One region of the Cytobacillus sp. C11.1 genome, then DNA from elsewhere that is predicted to be linked to it. Evidence: riboswitches for the same ligand, from Rfam matches in the RefSeq annotation. Region 1 holds a riboswitch; the other holds the start of a gene.
The links. Region 1 has a riboswitch for cyclic di-GMP ahead of AC3ZVC_RS05885 (hypothetical protein). Riboswitches for the same ligand answer to the same signal wherever they lie in the genome.

Region 1 (7,921 bases):
TGGAACGCAGCAGGATCAACGATCGCTACCGCACCCTCCTGGTCTTCTTCCCACCAATAGGAGCTGTGCTCCCCTTTTAACAGGGTGACATAAAGCTCGCCATTCGCATAAAAAATGCTTTCTGCCGGCAGACTGAACGGAAGTCTTTTAATGCTCTTCGTTTCATAGTTAACCGATATTAATGCGCCGCTTTCATTAATGCCATAAATAACAGGGAGCTCCGGATCATGTACCGCATCCAGGAACATATCAGACAGCGTTTGCTTCGTTCCCTGAATAGGCTCCAAATCAATCGGATCCGGACGGTTCTCATCTACCTCTTCCTCATCCCATTCTTCCTCATATGGCATATCCACAAAGCTTTCTACAGGAATCTGTTTAAAATCGACCGGCTTATAATCTGCTGTCATTTCATTGACGTAATCAGTAGAAACGGCAAAATTCAAGTCTTCATAGCCAAATGAATTAACACCCATGACAAAGCCCTTCATATTTAAAAGGGGACCGCCTGAGCTTCCGAAAGTGATTTCCGCTGTTGTCTGAATTACTTTTGATTGTCCCATTTCATCTTCAAAGACATGCTTCCCGGATACAATCCCTTCCGAAATCGTGTTCTGCAGGCCATATGGACTGCCGATCGCGACTGCCTTTTCCCCTTTTTTCACTGCACTAAAGCTGGCTAAAGGCAGGGAAGGATAACCGATTCGGTCTACTGGTTTTAAAATCGCGATATCCTGGTATTCATCGTATTCGACGACTCCCTCAAGCTCGATTTCGTCTCCATCTGCCGTTACCGCTATCGCGTATGATCCGCCAGCAATCACATGGAAGTTGGTCGCAACCAGCTGGTTGGCCACAATAAATCCACTGCCCTGGGAGACCAGTTCATCGAATTCATCATACAGCTCAACCATCACTACGCTTTGCTCATGCATCGCAATATCTTCAGTACTGCGTACAGGCGCCGTTGTCATGTTGAACGGCTTAAAATTCTCATTTAAAAAGCGCGCCATGAATGCAGCAAAATGGGCTCTTTTCATAATTTCATTCGGACGGAAGGTTCCATCTGTATAGCCTGCCGTAATACTGTGGGCAGCTATCGACTGAATGAACGGATAGGTCTTCGCGGAAGGACCTACATCCTTGAAGCCTGTATAATACGTGCCCATCAGATTATAGGCATTGACCAGGATGATTGCCATCTGGCCTCTTGTCAGCTTCCCATGGGGATCAAACGTCCCATCCCCTTTTCCGGAGATAATGCCAAGCTCTGTCGCTTTGGCAATTTCATCATACCCAGGGCTTCCCGGGACTACATCCGTAAAACCAGGATCTGGCGCGTCTCCAACCGGAACACCCAACTCCCTTAAAATCATTTGCACAGCCTGAATCCGTTTGATTGGATCATCTGGCCCAAAGTTTCCGTTTTTATAACCGCTAATGATCCCTCTTTCAGTTAAAAAGATAATCTCTTCACGGAAACTGGTCACATCAGGGAACAAAGTCGCCCCTTCTGCTTTATTGCTGTAAGACGGCACCGGAATGGACAACAAAAGAATTAAAGTTAAAACCACCTTAAAAGCCCGCTGCAAGTACGTTCCTCCTTAATATTTATCAAATAAATATTAATAGATTTTCAGAAAAAAAGCTTGTTGTAAAATATGGAAATCATTTCTTGTGAAACTAATATTAGTAAATTCATTGAAACCTTTGCCGTAGGCGGTTTGTTGGGGACAAAAAAAGATGGCAGCCCGTTGACTGCACATCTTTTTACACACATAATGCCTCAAATGTAGAGTTTTCCCGATACTGGTGATTTACCTTGTTATACGCACATTCCAAATTCTCCAGACATTCCTCCCGGAGCCTTTCATCACAAATAAAGTCGTGCAAAAGCTCTCCTTCAAGAATGGAGGCAATTGCCGACAGCTCCTTTTGATCCCTGTCCTCTGAAAGATACTGAATGATCTCTCTTTCAAAGTATTCCACTGAACCATAATACACCTTCAACTTAATCCCAGCTTTCTATAAAAATATGAGTTTAAAAGCCCGCCAAAGATTGGCGGACTCTTTCATTTGAATTAACAGGATCCGTTCCAATCAATTGGCAGCCCGACGATCGTAGCCTTCTGGCCTTAGACTCGCGGCTTTGCGTCCTTATCTTTCAATAAGTTTGCCTTTTTCAATATCTATTACTATAATCATAAAACTTTTGTCCTGCATTTTCAACAATATTCGATATTATTTAACAATTATCAGACATAAATACCTAGATAAAAAGTTTAGTTTAGTAAGTCCCTTCTATTTTTCTGATAAAATCTTCAAAAGTATGATAAGGCCCAATTCCCTGCCGTTTAAGTTTGTAGGGATGATCTCCAAGCAGCACATTGCCTGTCTCGGTTGTAAAGGCGAGGCGAATGCCAGCAGCTTTTGCGGCTTGAATCGTTGTTTCATTATATTGTCCCCACGGATAAGCCAGATATCTGATTCTTGCAGGATCCTCATAAACCTTTCCAATATGCTGCATGCCTTTTAAAAGGTCTGCTTCGATTTCCTCTTGGCCCCTGGACAGCAAATATGGAACCCTGCTATCACTCTCTCGTAAGTGCATCCCTTGCGTATGATGCTGAAAATCAAATATATCCATGGTCTCAAGCATCTCTTTATATCCCATATATTGCAGCGTCTGCGGATCCCATGGCTGCCCGAACGTCTTCGTTTTTCCGCCAATCACAAACGAAACTGCTTTTTGGCTGTTGGCTTTTAAAATGGGATAAGCATACTTCATCAAAGACGTATAATTATCATCAAACGTAATGACCGCCACCCTGCCTGTCAGGTTTTGTTCATGCTGCAAATATCGTTCCAGATCACCCAGAAGGATTGTTCTCCAGCCATTTTTCTTCAAATAATCCATTTGTAGCTGAAATTCTGATGATTTAATAACCATTGCATTCGATTTAAATGGAGTCTTCTCCGGCTCCTCCAGCATATGATGATACATTAATACAGGAACGCCAAGATCTTCGTATACATTCATCTTATGAATATACCCTGTCTGTCCGGCCACTTGAACGGTGTACCAGTCCCCTGCCTTTTTCAAGATGGGATAACGGATATTCTTATTGACGATCCCAATGCCCTTCTTTGCTTTATCCGTCCGGTCATAGATAACTGAAGCCGTTTTTGTGATGATAGCTTCATTGGAATTCTTCTGTATGACTTTTGATGGCTGGGCACTTTTGGTGACTGCTTTTAAGATTAAACTTTTCTTAACCGTTCCCGCACCATTCCCAAACGGAATATAGTAATTGCTTTCATCTTCATTGAGAACCTGATAGGTTTTTCCTTTTAATAGAGTTCCTATTGCTACCTGCCTGCCATCAATCAGATCGTAAACAGTTGCATTTTCCTGGGCCACACCCCAGAATCCCTTTTCCTCGGCAGATACCCCTTTTGCAAATACCATTAATAAAAAAGCAATACATATCAATAACCTAATCTTCCATCTAAATCCTTCCACTAGTTTTCTCCTTTAATTAACTTATTTTCCATTTAATAGGACTATTTTATTATACAAGATTTTGTCGAATTTAGATAAAAAGAACCTATTTTGGAAAATAAGAAAACCCTCCCGATCTCAGAGAGAGTTTTCTTTAACAAATTTACTAACTTAAAAACCCATTGGGTTAGGTGCAAATAACCAGGATGAGGCAAAATCTCCCATGAAGTCCAAAAGCAGGATTACGCCGGATTTATAGGAACTTAGACTGTATCCGTATGACCAACATAGTGGAAAATCTGTAAATAAAATAATTAGTATGAACTATCGACGCCATTTGACAAGCAATGTTATAAATAAAGTACGGTAAGGCTTTGGTTGGTAAACCATTATGGGTTACCAAGACCAACCATCGCCCTAAGGCATCGGCCCTGGAAAAGCCGGTGCCTTTGAATATAAAAATAAACATTTGTATATGAAAAGCCCTTCTCGTTTGAGAAGGGCTTTTTTAGGTAAATCTTTCGTCATTATTTAATTTTAAATTCTTCTCCTAGCGACCTTGCCATAAAAGCTGAGAAGTCGGAGCGGATTAACTGCCGGTCAGGCTTGAAGGTCCCATCCGGATAACCAGTTGTGATTCTGGCAGCCAGGATTTTTTAATATAAACATATGAGCTTCTTTCAGTTACATCAAAACCTCTAATTACCAAAACGAACCTCTATTATTACAAAACTATGAAATAACATATTATTTCTGTAATAAAAATAGAGTAATTCTGAAACCTGGCTGTCATCTTCCACTGTTAATATAATCCTATGAAGGAAACATAAAGGAGAATACAATGCTAAAGAAAATATTATTAACTGCAAGCACTGCTGCTTTTCTATTATTTGGATTTTCTGACGCCACCTTCGCCGCTGGAAATACTACCTACGAGGTTAAAAAAGGCGATACTCTCTGGTCTATCTCTAAAAAGAACAACGTTACCGTCAATCAAATTAAATCATGGAATAAATTAAAATCAGATACAATTAGACCTAAGCAGGTTCTAAAAGTTAAAGCACCTGCTAAAACAACAACAACCACTACTACTAAAAAAGCAACTGCTGCAAAATCAGCAAGCTATAAAGAAATCACGGTTCAAGCGACAGCTTATACTGCCAGCTGTGCAGGCTGCAGCGGCATTACCTATACAGGAATCAACCTTAAGAAAAACCCATATATTAAAGTTATTTCAGTGGATCCGAACGTCATTCCACTTGGATCAAAGGTTTATGTGCCAGGCTATGGTGAAGCCATTGCCGCTGATAAAGGATCAGCTGTAAAAGGAAACAAAATCGATGTATTCATCTCCAACAAGCAGCGCGCTATCAATTGGGGACGCCAGACAGTAACGATTAAAGTTTATAAATAATAAGCACAAAAAAGGAAGCAAAACTCATCGAAGTTTTGCTTCCTTTTTTTGTGTAATGCGTCCACCTATTCTGCTAAAAAAAAGTTCTGAGTAATTGATTGTGCTCTCTTAACAGTTACTATTTCAGTTTTAGATCTTCCTCCACTTGCTTCAAGAAGTAGAGTATATGTTCCTTCTGGGGCATTTATTTTATAGGAACCTGAAGCATTTACATTAATTCTATTAATTAATGCTCCGTTACCATCTAATACTTTTATAGAAACATACCCTACAGAAATACCATCGGTATAATCTATTTCACCCTCAATTGTTCCACCTTCTACTAATACTAAATCAAATATTACTGGTAAATTAGCTGAAACTACTACCTCTTTTTCCACACCTATAAAGTAGCCCTGTTCAGAAACAATTATTGGATATGTTCCAGCTTCCCTTACATTAATTTGGTAATTACCATTCTCGTCTGTAGATGCTCCATAATAACCACCGTCGTCTATAAGCCTTATCTTTGCCCAAGAAACTGGAGTTCCATCTTCTTTAGTTACTTTACCTTTAACCACAAAGGTGTTATCAGGCAACTCTTCAGAACCACCTTCTTGCCCCTTTAATCCTTCAACCTCAGACATTAATGTTGAAACTTTCTCTGTTAGTTCTCCGATTAATTTATTTTGGTCTTCCACTGTTTTTTTCAATTCAAAAACTTCATTGGATTGACTAACAACTGTTTTGCTTAGTTCTTCCATGTCCCTATAGTTGTTAGAACTAGCATCCTTCAAATTTGAAATTTCTTCTGCCTGCCCAGAAACGCTTTCTTTCAGATTAGCAAAAAGGAGTTCTAAACTCTCAACCCTTTGTTCAATACCCTTTGTTAATTTTTCTTTACCCTCTACCGCAAAACTAGTAGATGAAAATAATATTAATCCTAAGAACAACGAAATAAATATTAATAGCCGATATCTCTTTTTCCCCACTATTTCCCCTCCTATTATGAATAAAGACCTACTAAATATATTTTATATTTTTCCATTTATTTCCTCAATAGTATTTTATAGTAAACATTATTTTGTTAATGGAGTTTTGAATCTCCTTTTTTTAGGAGAATGGGACAGGGGGACAGGTTCCTTGTCCCTCTTTCTGTATCTATTCGGAGACTTCTTTGGACTATTTCTGCCATTCATTTTTTTCCCTTGAAGGACACTTTTTCTTTCTTATAAACCATTTTATCTGCGCTATAGAACACTTTATCCCTCTTATAAAAATTTTTATCTATCTTATAAATTCATTTACACCTCATATTGTCAAACCCCTTTATCATGCATGATGAAGCGCTACCACTCTAGTGGTTAACTCCATAAATTCCTGTATTATGAATTTTACAAACATTTGAAAAATCACAATATTAACTTTATAATATGCACTAACTTCCCGCCCGAAAGAACATGGGAAGAAAATCGATTGGAGGGATTTAAGAAAATTGGAAGCACAAACGACAGATCCGCAGCTAAAGACTGAGACAAAACAAAAAAGAAAATGGGAAATGCCTGATACCTATGTCATCCTTTTCCTTGTTCTATTAATGGCTGTAGCAGCCACCTATCTGGTGCCAGCCGGCTCTTTTGAACGTGAAATGGTTAATGATGTGGAACGGGTAGTCCCTGGAACATATGCAGAAACAGAAGGAAATCCCACTGGATTTATGGATATTTTTCTTGCATTGCAGGATGGCATGGTCCAATCCGGCGGCTTAATCTTTCTTGTCCTTTTTGCCGGCGGTGCTTTTGAAGTAGTTGAAAGATCAGGAGCAATCAAAGGAGGCATATTGCGTGCCGTTTCCAAAACGCAAGGCAAGGAATTTTGGTTAATTGCAATTGTATCTATTTTATTCGCATTGGGCGGAGCGGTTGGAGCCGTAGCCAATTCAGTTATTCCTTTCGTCGCAATCGGACTCATTATCACCAGGGCACTTAAGCTCGATGCACTCGTGGCCGTCTCTATTACATTCGGCGCCACTTTCGCAGGCTTTAATGTTGGATTCCTGAATCCTTATACCGTCGGGATTGCCCAAACCATTGCAGATATCCCCTTATTCTCCGGTATGGCATTGCGAATCATTGCATTCATCGTCATCGTCGGAGCAACGATTTTATACACATGGCGCTATGCTAAAAAGGTGCTCGAAGATCCTTCCAAAAGCCTTGTTGGAGTATCCGATCACAACTCTTCCTTAGAAGAAAATCTTCAAGTACCCTTTACGGCAAGACATAAACTAATCCTCAGTTTTGTAGGTTTATCACTGCTCTTTTTCATTTATGCCACCATCCAATTCCAATGGACCATCAACCATATGGCTGCCTTTTTCATCATTATTGGACTGGTTTCCGGTATTATTGCCGGCATGAACTACAACGAGGTGGCATTGACGTTCCTTGAAGGCTGCCAAAAGCTAGTCTATGGCGCTTTGATTATTGGTGTTGCCCGCGCCATTCTGATTGTAATGGAAAACGCCAATATCCTGGATACCTTTGTCCACGCACTTTCCATTCCGCTTGAGGGCTTATCTCCGATCATGGCAACCATCGGCATGTTTGTTTCCAATGCAATCCTGAACTTCTTAGTCCCATCCGGAAGCGGACAAGCTATGATATCCATGCCCATTCTGGCACCGCTTGCTGATATGATCGGCATCACCCGCCAGGTTGCTGTCCAGGCATATCAGTTTGGAGATGGCTTTACCAATAGTATCTTCCCTACTTCCGGTCCGCTCATGGCCAGCTTGGCAGTTGCTGGCGTGCCATGGATCAAATGGGCCAAATGGATGCTCCCGCTATTCCTGATCTGGTGTGTGATGGCGGTAGTTATGCTTAGTGTGGGAGTTTTGATTAATTGGGGGCCGGTTTAAATTTCATAAAAAAAGCAGCCCGTCGGCTGCTTTTTTTCATGACCTTACTTAACAATATATTTGGAGGCAATATAGCCTTTAACCGATTTTCCGTTAATCGTTGCCT
Region 2 (7,921 bases), 1.0 Mb from region 1:
CTGCTGTAGCCGGATATATTTCTTCACTTACAAAGCAGGGAAAGATTTTGGGCAGAGCCTATGTCCTTCCTGAGAAAAAAGAAGTGCTTTGTATTGGCGGTTCCAATATTGACAGAAAGATTCAGGTGACGGGGCAGCTTCAGTATGGAACTTCAAATCCCGCTGAAAGCTCGCAATCCTGTGGAGGAGTGTCCCGCAATATTGCTGAGAACCTTGGCAGGCTGGGCTGTGATGTTGGCCTGATGACAGTTGTTGGTGATGACCCTGATGGGGAATGGCTGCTCGAGTATACAAAGGCTTTTGTTGATATCACACCTTCTCTGTCCTTGTCAGGGCTTACCACTGGGACTTACACGGCAGTGTTAGACCAAGAAGGGGAAATGGCCGTGGCTCTTGCAGATATGTCTATTTATGAAAGCGTCAACACGGAGTTTGTAGAGAGAAAGTGGGGATACCTTGCATCTTCCGAAATGGTCATACTTGATACGAATTTCCCTCCACCCGTTCTAAAGCAGATTATTTCCAGATGTGATGAAGAGAGCATACCTCTTTGCATCACGCCTGTATCTGCTCCGAAAATAAAAAATCTGCCGAAGAACCTGAATGGTGTTACCTGGCTGATTGCTAACAAAAACGAGGCAGAGGCCTTGGCAGGGATGGAAATCAGCAGTGAGGGAGACTTTTTTAAAGCGGCAGAAAAAATGATGAAAAAAGGGGCGGAAAAAATTGTCATTACCCGGGGTGATAAAGGGCTGATTTATTTTACAAACAAAGGAGAGGCGGGCGTATTGCTACCTCCAAAGGTGAAAATTGCCGATGTGACAGGTGCTGGAGATTCACTTGTAGCAGGAATTATTTTTGCTCATATGAAGGGTTTGAATACCGAGGATGCCTGTAAAATTGGCATTGCCTGCTCAATGCTAGCGCTGCAATCACTTGAAACCGTTAATCCAAACCTTAATAATACACGCTTACAGGAAACCTTCAAACAATATTTTAACTAAGGAGATTGTGACATCATGTTAGAAAATTGGCTCGAGTACTCAGAAGAAGTTTTGAAAGCAAAGAAAGAAAATAAACCGGTTGTTGCATTGGAATCAACGATTATTTCACATGGTATGCCATACCCGCAGAACGTTCAGACAGCAAAAGAGGTCGAAGAAATTATTCGTAAAAATGGAGCGGTGCCTGCAACCATTGCGATTTTAAATGGGAAAATCAAAATCGGTTTATCTGATGAAGAGCTGGAGTTTCTGGCCCAAAGCAAGGATGTAGAAAAGGCAAGCAGACGTGACCTGCCATTTTTGGTGGCGAAAAAGAGAAATGGTGCAACAACTGTAGCAGCTACGATGATCTGCGCACAGCTGGCAGGGATTGAAGTCTTCGTGACAGGCGGAATTGGCGGGGTACACCGCGAGGCAGAAACCACCATGGACATTTCAGCAGATCTTAAGGAACTGGCTCAAACTAATGTTGCTGTTGTCTGTGCAGGGGCAAAATCCATCCTGGATATTGGATTAACCCTTGAATACTTGGAAACGCATGGCGTCCCGGTTGTTGGATTTGAAACAGATGTTTTGCCGGCATTCTATACACGCACGAGTCCTTTTAACGTAAATTACCGTGTAGACAGTGCGGAGGAAGCGGCAGAAATGATCCGTACCAAATGGAAACTTGGCCTAAAAGGCGGCGTTGTCCTTGCAAACCCGATTCCTGAGAAAGATGCGATGGAAGAGGCATTTATTACAAGTGTTATTGAAACAGCTTTAAAAGAAGCGAAGGAAAACAATATCGCTGGTAAAAAAGTAACACCGTTTCTATTAGGTAAGGTAAAAGAATTAACAGAAGGTACGAGTCTGACTGCCAATATTGCATTGGTAAAGAATAATGCGGAGGTTGGCTCTAAAATTGCCGTCAGCCTGAATAATAAATAAGAAAGAGAAGCCAGGCTTTATCTGCTAATGATAGGCTTGGCTTTTTCATTTAAGCAACATAAGCCGCCCGTTCTGTTTAAAAGATAGAGGAGGACGCTGCGGGTACGTCATAAATTAAAGCAATCATCCTTTCCCTTCATTCATTTTCTTGAACTTAATAAACTCTAAATAATAGGAAAAGTCTGCCTTCGTAATCCCCTGCCGTATAGCCTCCCTTACTAGGCTGACCCATTCCTCATCCAGGGATGTTAGATCGGCTATCATATCTTTATTTTCTTCCAATAAATCCTCAAGATTGGCATCAAGCGTTTTTGCTATTCTTGATAGTACCTGCAAAGAGGGATTCTTTTGGATGCCTCTTTCAATGTAGCTTAAATAAGACTTGGATACCTCGGCTTTTTCGGAGAGTTCATTAATAGAATACCCTCTTTTGATCCTCAAATTTTTAATGCGTCTACCTACCATAGGCATAATGCTCCTTATAAAAAAATATATATATATATTCATTATAACGAACATTTCGTTCAATAAAAAGTAAGGAATAGTGAGATAAACGAAGGTATTTAGAGTAATAGAACAAAAAGTGTTCTTTTTAGAGAAAAAACAGCCATTTTTAGAATTTTGCAAAATAGATAATATGAACTATACTCAGATTACCTGTTCGTTATAAAGGACTAGTATTTCATTTCTGTTTTAATTTTAGCTTAAATATTCTGAACGGAGGTTTTTAGGTGGTGCTCTATGTATCAAAAGAACTGTGATAAATGCGATAGCCCATCCTTCAGCAGCAGTGAAATTGGGCATTGGCACTGTCCTTGCTGCGGAAATGATTTAACTGAAAATGATTTTTTGGATGCCATGACGATGGAGCCGATCCATGTCATTTACAGAAAGAATAAGCCATTAAAAAATTCATTTAAGCAAATTAATGAAAATTTTAAAAAAAGGATTGGACTTTCTTACTATACAAAAAAAGAATTCGACTATATGTAACATCTTTTTATTAGAAGTGGCAAAGTCTTGAAAAACTCATTTAATATTTAGGCCAGTGCACCTAGTATTTAAAAAGAATATGTCGAATTATAAGTTAATTAAATATTTTAAAAAAGGCAGGATGCTGACATATTATGACAACATTATCAATATCATGATAGTAGAATACATTTATTAGGAAAAAGATAAGTAAAAAGGTACAGAAAAAGGCAAACTCATTGAAAGGTGAGGACGCAAAGTCACAGGTCTAAGGTATTAGGGGAAATACTAGGATGGCTGGATTGCCTGGAATACGATAGTATTTTGGGGGGAATAGTTGTGGCGGCAATAGGTTTAAAAATGGATGGAATTGATATGGAATGGATGCAGCTGATCTTGGAAGCAAAAAACTTAGGCCTTGAAAAAGAGGAAATCCGTGAATTTCTACATAAAAATGAAGTGAAGGAAGTTTTAACTAAGGCCCGGTAAAACCAAATTTTATAGGTGATGGTAAAGGGTTTTTTATAAATAGAGCCTGAAAAATTTCAGGCTCTATAAATTTTTATTTCTGTTCGCTTCTCCACTTATTAAAATCCAAAAACTCGCGGAATTGCTCTTTGGAAACACCGGATTCCATCGCTTCCTTTACGATTTTCATCCATTCTGTGTCGAGCTCGTCCTTGTTTATTTGCTCATGGATTAAATGGTCAACTGGGACATTCAAAACGGCCGCAATTTTTTCAAGGAATTGAATGGATGGGTTTGTCTGCAGGTTGCGTTCTAAAGAGCTTAGGTAAGACTTGGCCACACCAGCCTGTTCAGCAAGCTCTGATAAAGACATTCTTTTTTCCTGGCGAAGTTTTTTAACACGATCACCGATCATTGTATCTCACACACCTTATTATTGTATGTAATATGATTATAGCAGAATTCACAGAAAGGTTCCATATAAAGAACGATTTGTTCAATGTTATTATCATACCACAGCAATAACCAAATTATATAGATAGTTTTATAATAAATGCTCCACGTCACAGGACGGGAGCATTTTGTGTTTCAATGATTTTGATGACTTTTTCAGCTGCTGCTTCAACATCATCAGCGTTAACATGATGGAACTGCCCTTCATAGTCATGCTGCTTAAAGGCATAGCGGGGGTCATAATAGTGTTCCAATAATAGCTTAATGAACAGTGGGTAGTTTTCTTTTTCAACAGCTCCATCAAGCTGGGCACGAATATCATGATCCTTGAGTCTTTTTTTTATAAATATAAGGCTTTCGCTTACTTTAGGCTTGAACCATTCTTCCTTTTGATAGGGCTCAACATAATCCCTGAGAATACGCTGAACACGGGACTCCATACCTGCATACATATCGATGTGAATACCTGTTTTCTTCGTATCCAGCAGTTCATCTGGCTGAACGACCTTGCCGATTCGCTTGCTCTCTGCTTCCATAATGATATATGGAGACCCCTTAACCTCTGAAAGTGCTTGATACAGCAGCGCATCAAAGGTTTTTTGGCTGCTGCCCTCACCCATTCCAAACGAGCCGAAAATCGAGCCTCGGTGTCCCGCCATTTCTTCAAGGTCTATAACAGGATAACCTCTCTCGTTTAATACCTTCAGTACATCCGTTTTTCCCACGCCAGTCATGCCGTGCAAAACAACTGATTGATCTGGAATTAACTCAGCTGTGTTTTCAAGAATATATTGCCTGTAGGCTCTGTATCCCCCAACTAAACGAGGGAAAGACACGCCTGCATAGGTTAAAAAGGTGGCTACAGATTTACTGCGCATGCCGCCGCGCCAGCAGTAGATAACAGGCTGGTAGCCCTCATTTTTCAGGTCCCGAATTTTCCCGAGCATGGATGGGATTTTGGGTGAAACCATTTCCATCGCTCTCCATTTAGCAGCATCAGAGCCCTCTTTTTTATAAAGAGTACCAATTTCCACGCGTTCTTCATTGGTGAAAAGCGGTACATTCACAGCTCCTGGAATGCTGCACTCCTCAAATTCAATTGGAGACCTTACATCAACCGGAACTGCCTTATCCATTTGAATATATTGTTCTACAGTTATTTCTCTCATAGAAATGCCTCCAAATTAAATGCTATATAGATTGTCCTTGATGGATCAAAGATTATTTCGTATGTCTCTATTTTATCTATTAAATAGGAATTTGAAAATAAAGGTGCCTTCCCTAATCATACTCCTTTTTTCGTTAGAACGGTTTATAAAAATTTTCCAAACACTGTAATATCAGCATATCCATTGGTTTTGCTTTTTAAAAAGGAGGATAAATAAAGGGCAAAGGTGGTGCGAAGTATGTCCTTGAATACCGAGGTAGCTGTTGTCGGAGGAGGGATTGGAGGATTGACGCTCGGGCTGAAGCTTGCCAGGTCGAAGATAGATGTAATGGTAATTGAAAAGCTTGAAGAGCCATCTTCCATTTACAAAGGAGAGCTCCTGCAGCCGAAGAGCCTGCAAATTTTCGAGAAGCTTCATGTTCTGAAAGAGATTCAATGTAATGGTTATTCTTTTTCCAGGATTGCCTTTGAGGAAGGAAAAAATGAGTTTTTTATGGACTATGGAATACTGCCGGGAGACTATGATTATGCCGTTATGATCGAACATGAAAAGCTGAAGAGAATTCTCCTCAGCCAGGCACTGCAGTATCCGAACTTTCAGTACTTATCCGGCGCTTTCGGAAAAGGCTATTGTGATGGGCGTTTAATAGTAGAGAGGAAGAATAGGAAGGAAAGGCTCTCTGTAATGGCTGATTTCTACGTCGGTGCAGAAGGCAGGAACTCTATTACCAGAAAAGAAATGAATAGCAAAATTAAAAAAATAGATTATAACCATCATTTTTTGACTGTCACTTTTCCAAGGCCTCAATCGCTGGATGAAGGAAAAATCATTTCAAAAGATGAACGGTTCCTTGGTTTATTTCCGCTGCCCAAAGCTAAGGTCAGGTCTGTCTACCTGATTCCAAAGGGGAGTTATAAGGAGTTTCACGCAAAGGGGATAGACCATTTTCATCAAAACTATCTGGAGCTTTTTCCGGACTTGAAGGGGTACGTAACGAGGCTAAAGGATTGGAGTGATATTCAGCTAATGATTCCGACAGCTTTTTATGCTGATAAATATGTGAATGGCAGGTACGCAATATTGGGTGATGCCGCCCATACGGTTCATCCAATGGCCGGCGAGGGGATGAATATGGCCATCCAGGATGCTGATATCCTTGGGGAATTGTATGAAAGTATGTATTCAACCGGGAGAATTTCACCCGGCAGGCTGAAGTGGTATGAAAAAGTCCGAAAGCCGCGGGCTGAAAAAATGATCAGCCTCAGCCACTTATCCGCTTTGGTTTACTCCTATTCCAACCGATTCATTACTGGAATTCGCCGGAAAGGATTGAAGCAAATTGAAAGGGACAAGACACTTCAATTTAAACAAATGCTGAATGTCTCCGGGCTTGGGTACTGGTCCGAATCGGCATTGGACCGTTTTGTACAGGCGGGAGTGCTGCCTGCAAGAAATAGAGGCCTTTCCTCGAATGCAAAAAGGAATTACTTTTACACAGATAAAGACGACTATCCTTGGAAAAGCTGAAAGAAGGTTGGACAAAGATGATAAAGGAATATGTACGTTTACTCAAAGCAAGGAATTGGATGAAAAAAAACCAGCCGTTTCTGTATAGCTGGCATGCTTATGTAGGCTTCGAGCTTGACCTTTTTTCACAGTTCAGGAAATGGAGGACAGTTAAAGAAGTGGCATCAAGCAGGAATCTGCAGGAAGAGCTGCTTTTAAGATGGGTGGAGGTGGGACTGGCCATCCGCCATTTAAAAAAGAAAGGGAAGGATAAAATTAAAACAGCTTCCAAATTCAGTCTGCCCTCGACACCGGATAATCCTAGGTCCACAGGGATCATTCTGAAAGAAATGATGGAGGTTCATATCCCAACACTGCTTTCATATCCGGAACTGCTTCGTTCTAATAAGAGAAACATTTTTAACCATGAAGAACATGGGCAAACAGTTGCGAGAACCTCCTCACTTCTTGAACAGCTCGCCCTGCCCCGGCTTTTAAAAACAATCCGTAAAAACAAGATAAGGCGGATTATTGACATTGGCTGTGGAGAAGGAGGCTATTTGACCAGGATCAGCCAAAAGTTTCCCAATGCTGACCTGACAGGAATAGAGATTAATGAAGAAGTGGCCGAATCGGCCCAAAATAATTGCCGGGACTACCAAAATATTAACATCATCGCTTCCGATTTCTATGATTATACGCCTGAATATGAGGCAGATTTGATTATGATTAACAATTTGCTTCACTATATCGAGCCTCAGGATCGCAAGCAGCTTTTATCCCGTTTGAAAAGCTGGCTCAGCCGAAATGGTTCAATAACAATCATTACTCCCATACTCCACCCCAAAAAAGGAGAAGCCTTTTCAAGTGTTTTTAATAGCTTCTTCTCCGCTTTTGAAAATCTATATCCGACCCCGACAGAGGAGGATATCGGCCATATGGCGAAAGAATTAAATTTAAAAATAAAAACCTTTAAGCCTGTTGTAACAGAAGGCGGCTGGTATTTTATACAGCTGACTAACAAGTAAATACCGGTCTGCAGGATACAGCTCTTAAAAAAATGGTAGAATGGGGATAAAACAGGACTAAACGGTGATGAAAATGAGAAATAAATACTTATTAATATATGAGGAGCTTGCCCAGCAAATTCAAAATGGCAAGTATCCTGCCAGATCAATTCTGCCATCAGAAAATGAATTGACTGAGATGTATTCAACTTCAAGGGAAACTATTCGAAAGGCCTTGAATTTGCTTGCGCAAAACGGGTTTATCCAGAAAATCCGCGGCAAGGGCTCGATAGTCCTTGATTTGAAAAAACTTCAATTTCCCATTTCAGGCTTGGTAAGCTTTAAAGAGCTGGCTGGGAAAATGGGCCAGCGGGCAGATACGATTGTAGATAGTTTTTCCTTAACTCAGCCA

Region 2: linked by a shared signal. The riboswitch ahead of AC3ZVC_RS00595 (anti-repressor SinI family protein) and the one ahead of AC3ZVC_RS05885 (hypothetical protein) in region 1 are both predicted to bind cyclic di-GMP.

What each region holds. Positions count from the first base shown of each region.
Region 1 is NZ_CM176935.1:1,162,842-1,170,762, reverse strand. Features, by position in the region: gene AC3ZVC_RS05890 (S-layer homology domain-containing protein) at 1-1,592, opposite strand, end outside; gene AC3ZVC_RS05885 (hypothetical protein) at 1,771-2,010, opposite strand; cyclic di-GMP riboswitch class I at 2,104-2,188, opposite strand; gene AC3ZVC_RS05880 (polysaccharide deacetylase family protein) at 2,288-3,523, opposite strand; gene AC3ZVC_RS05875 (S-layer homology domain-containing protein) at 4,030-4,152, opposite strand; gene AC3ZVC_RS05870 (3D domain-containing protein) at 4,344-4,916, shown strand; gene AC3ZVC_RS05865 (carboxypeptidase-like regulatory domain-containing protein) at 4,982-5,887, opposite strand; gene AC3ZVC_RS05860 (YfcC family protein) at 6,391-7,815, shown strand; gene AC3ZVC_RS05855 (S-layer homology domain-containing protein) at 7,860-7,921, opposite strand, start outside.
Region 2 is NZ_CM176935.1:114,551-122,471, reverse strand. Features, by position in the region: gene AC3ZVC_RS00615 (carbohydrate kinase) at 1-1,004, shown strand, start outside; gene AC3ZVC_RS00610 (pseudouridine-5'-phosphate glycosidase) at 1,020-1,934, shown strand; gene AC3ZVC_RS00605 (helix-turn-helix domain-containing protein) at 2,058-2,399, opposite strand; gene AC3ZVC_RS00600 (hypothetical protein) at 2,676-2,927, shown strand; cyclic di-GMP riboswitch class I at 3,126-3,216, shown strand; gene AC3ZVC_RS00595 (anti-repressor SinI family protein) at 3,246-3,395, shown strand; gene AC3ZVC_RS00590 (helix-turn-helix domain-containing protein) at 3,469-3,789, opposite strand; gene mnmH (tRNA 2-selenouridine(34) synthase MnmH) at 3,938-4,996, opposite strand; gene AC3ZVC_RS00580 (FAD-dependent monooxygenase) at 5,234-6,523, shown strand; gene AC3ZVC_RS00575 (class I SAM-dependent methyltransferase) at 6,583-7,530, shown strand; gene treR (trehalose operon repressor) at 7,604-7,921, shown strand, end outside.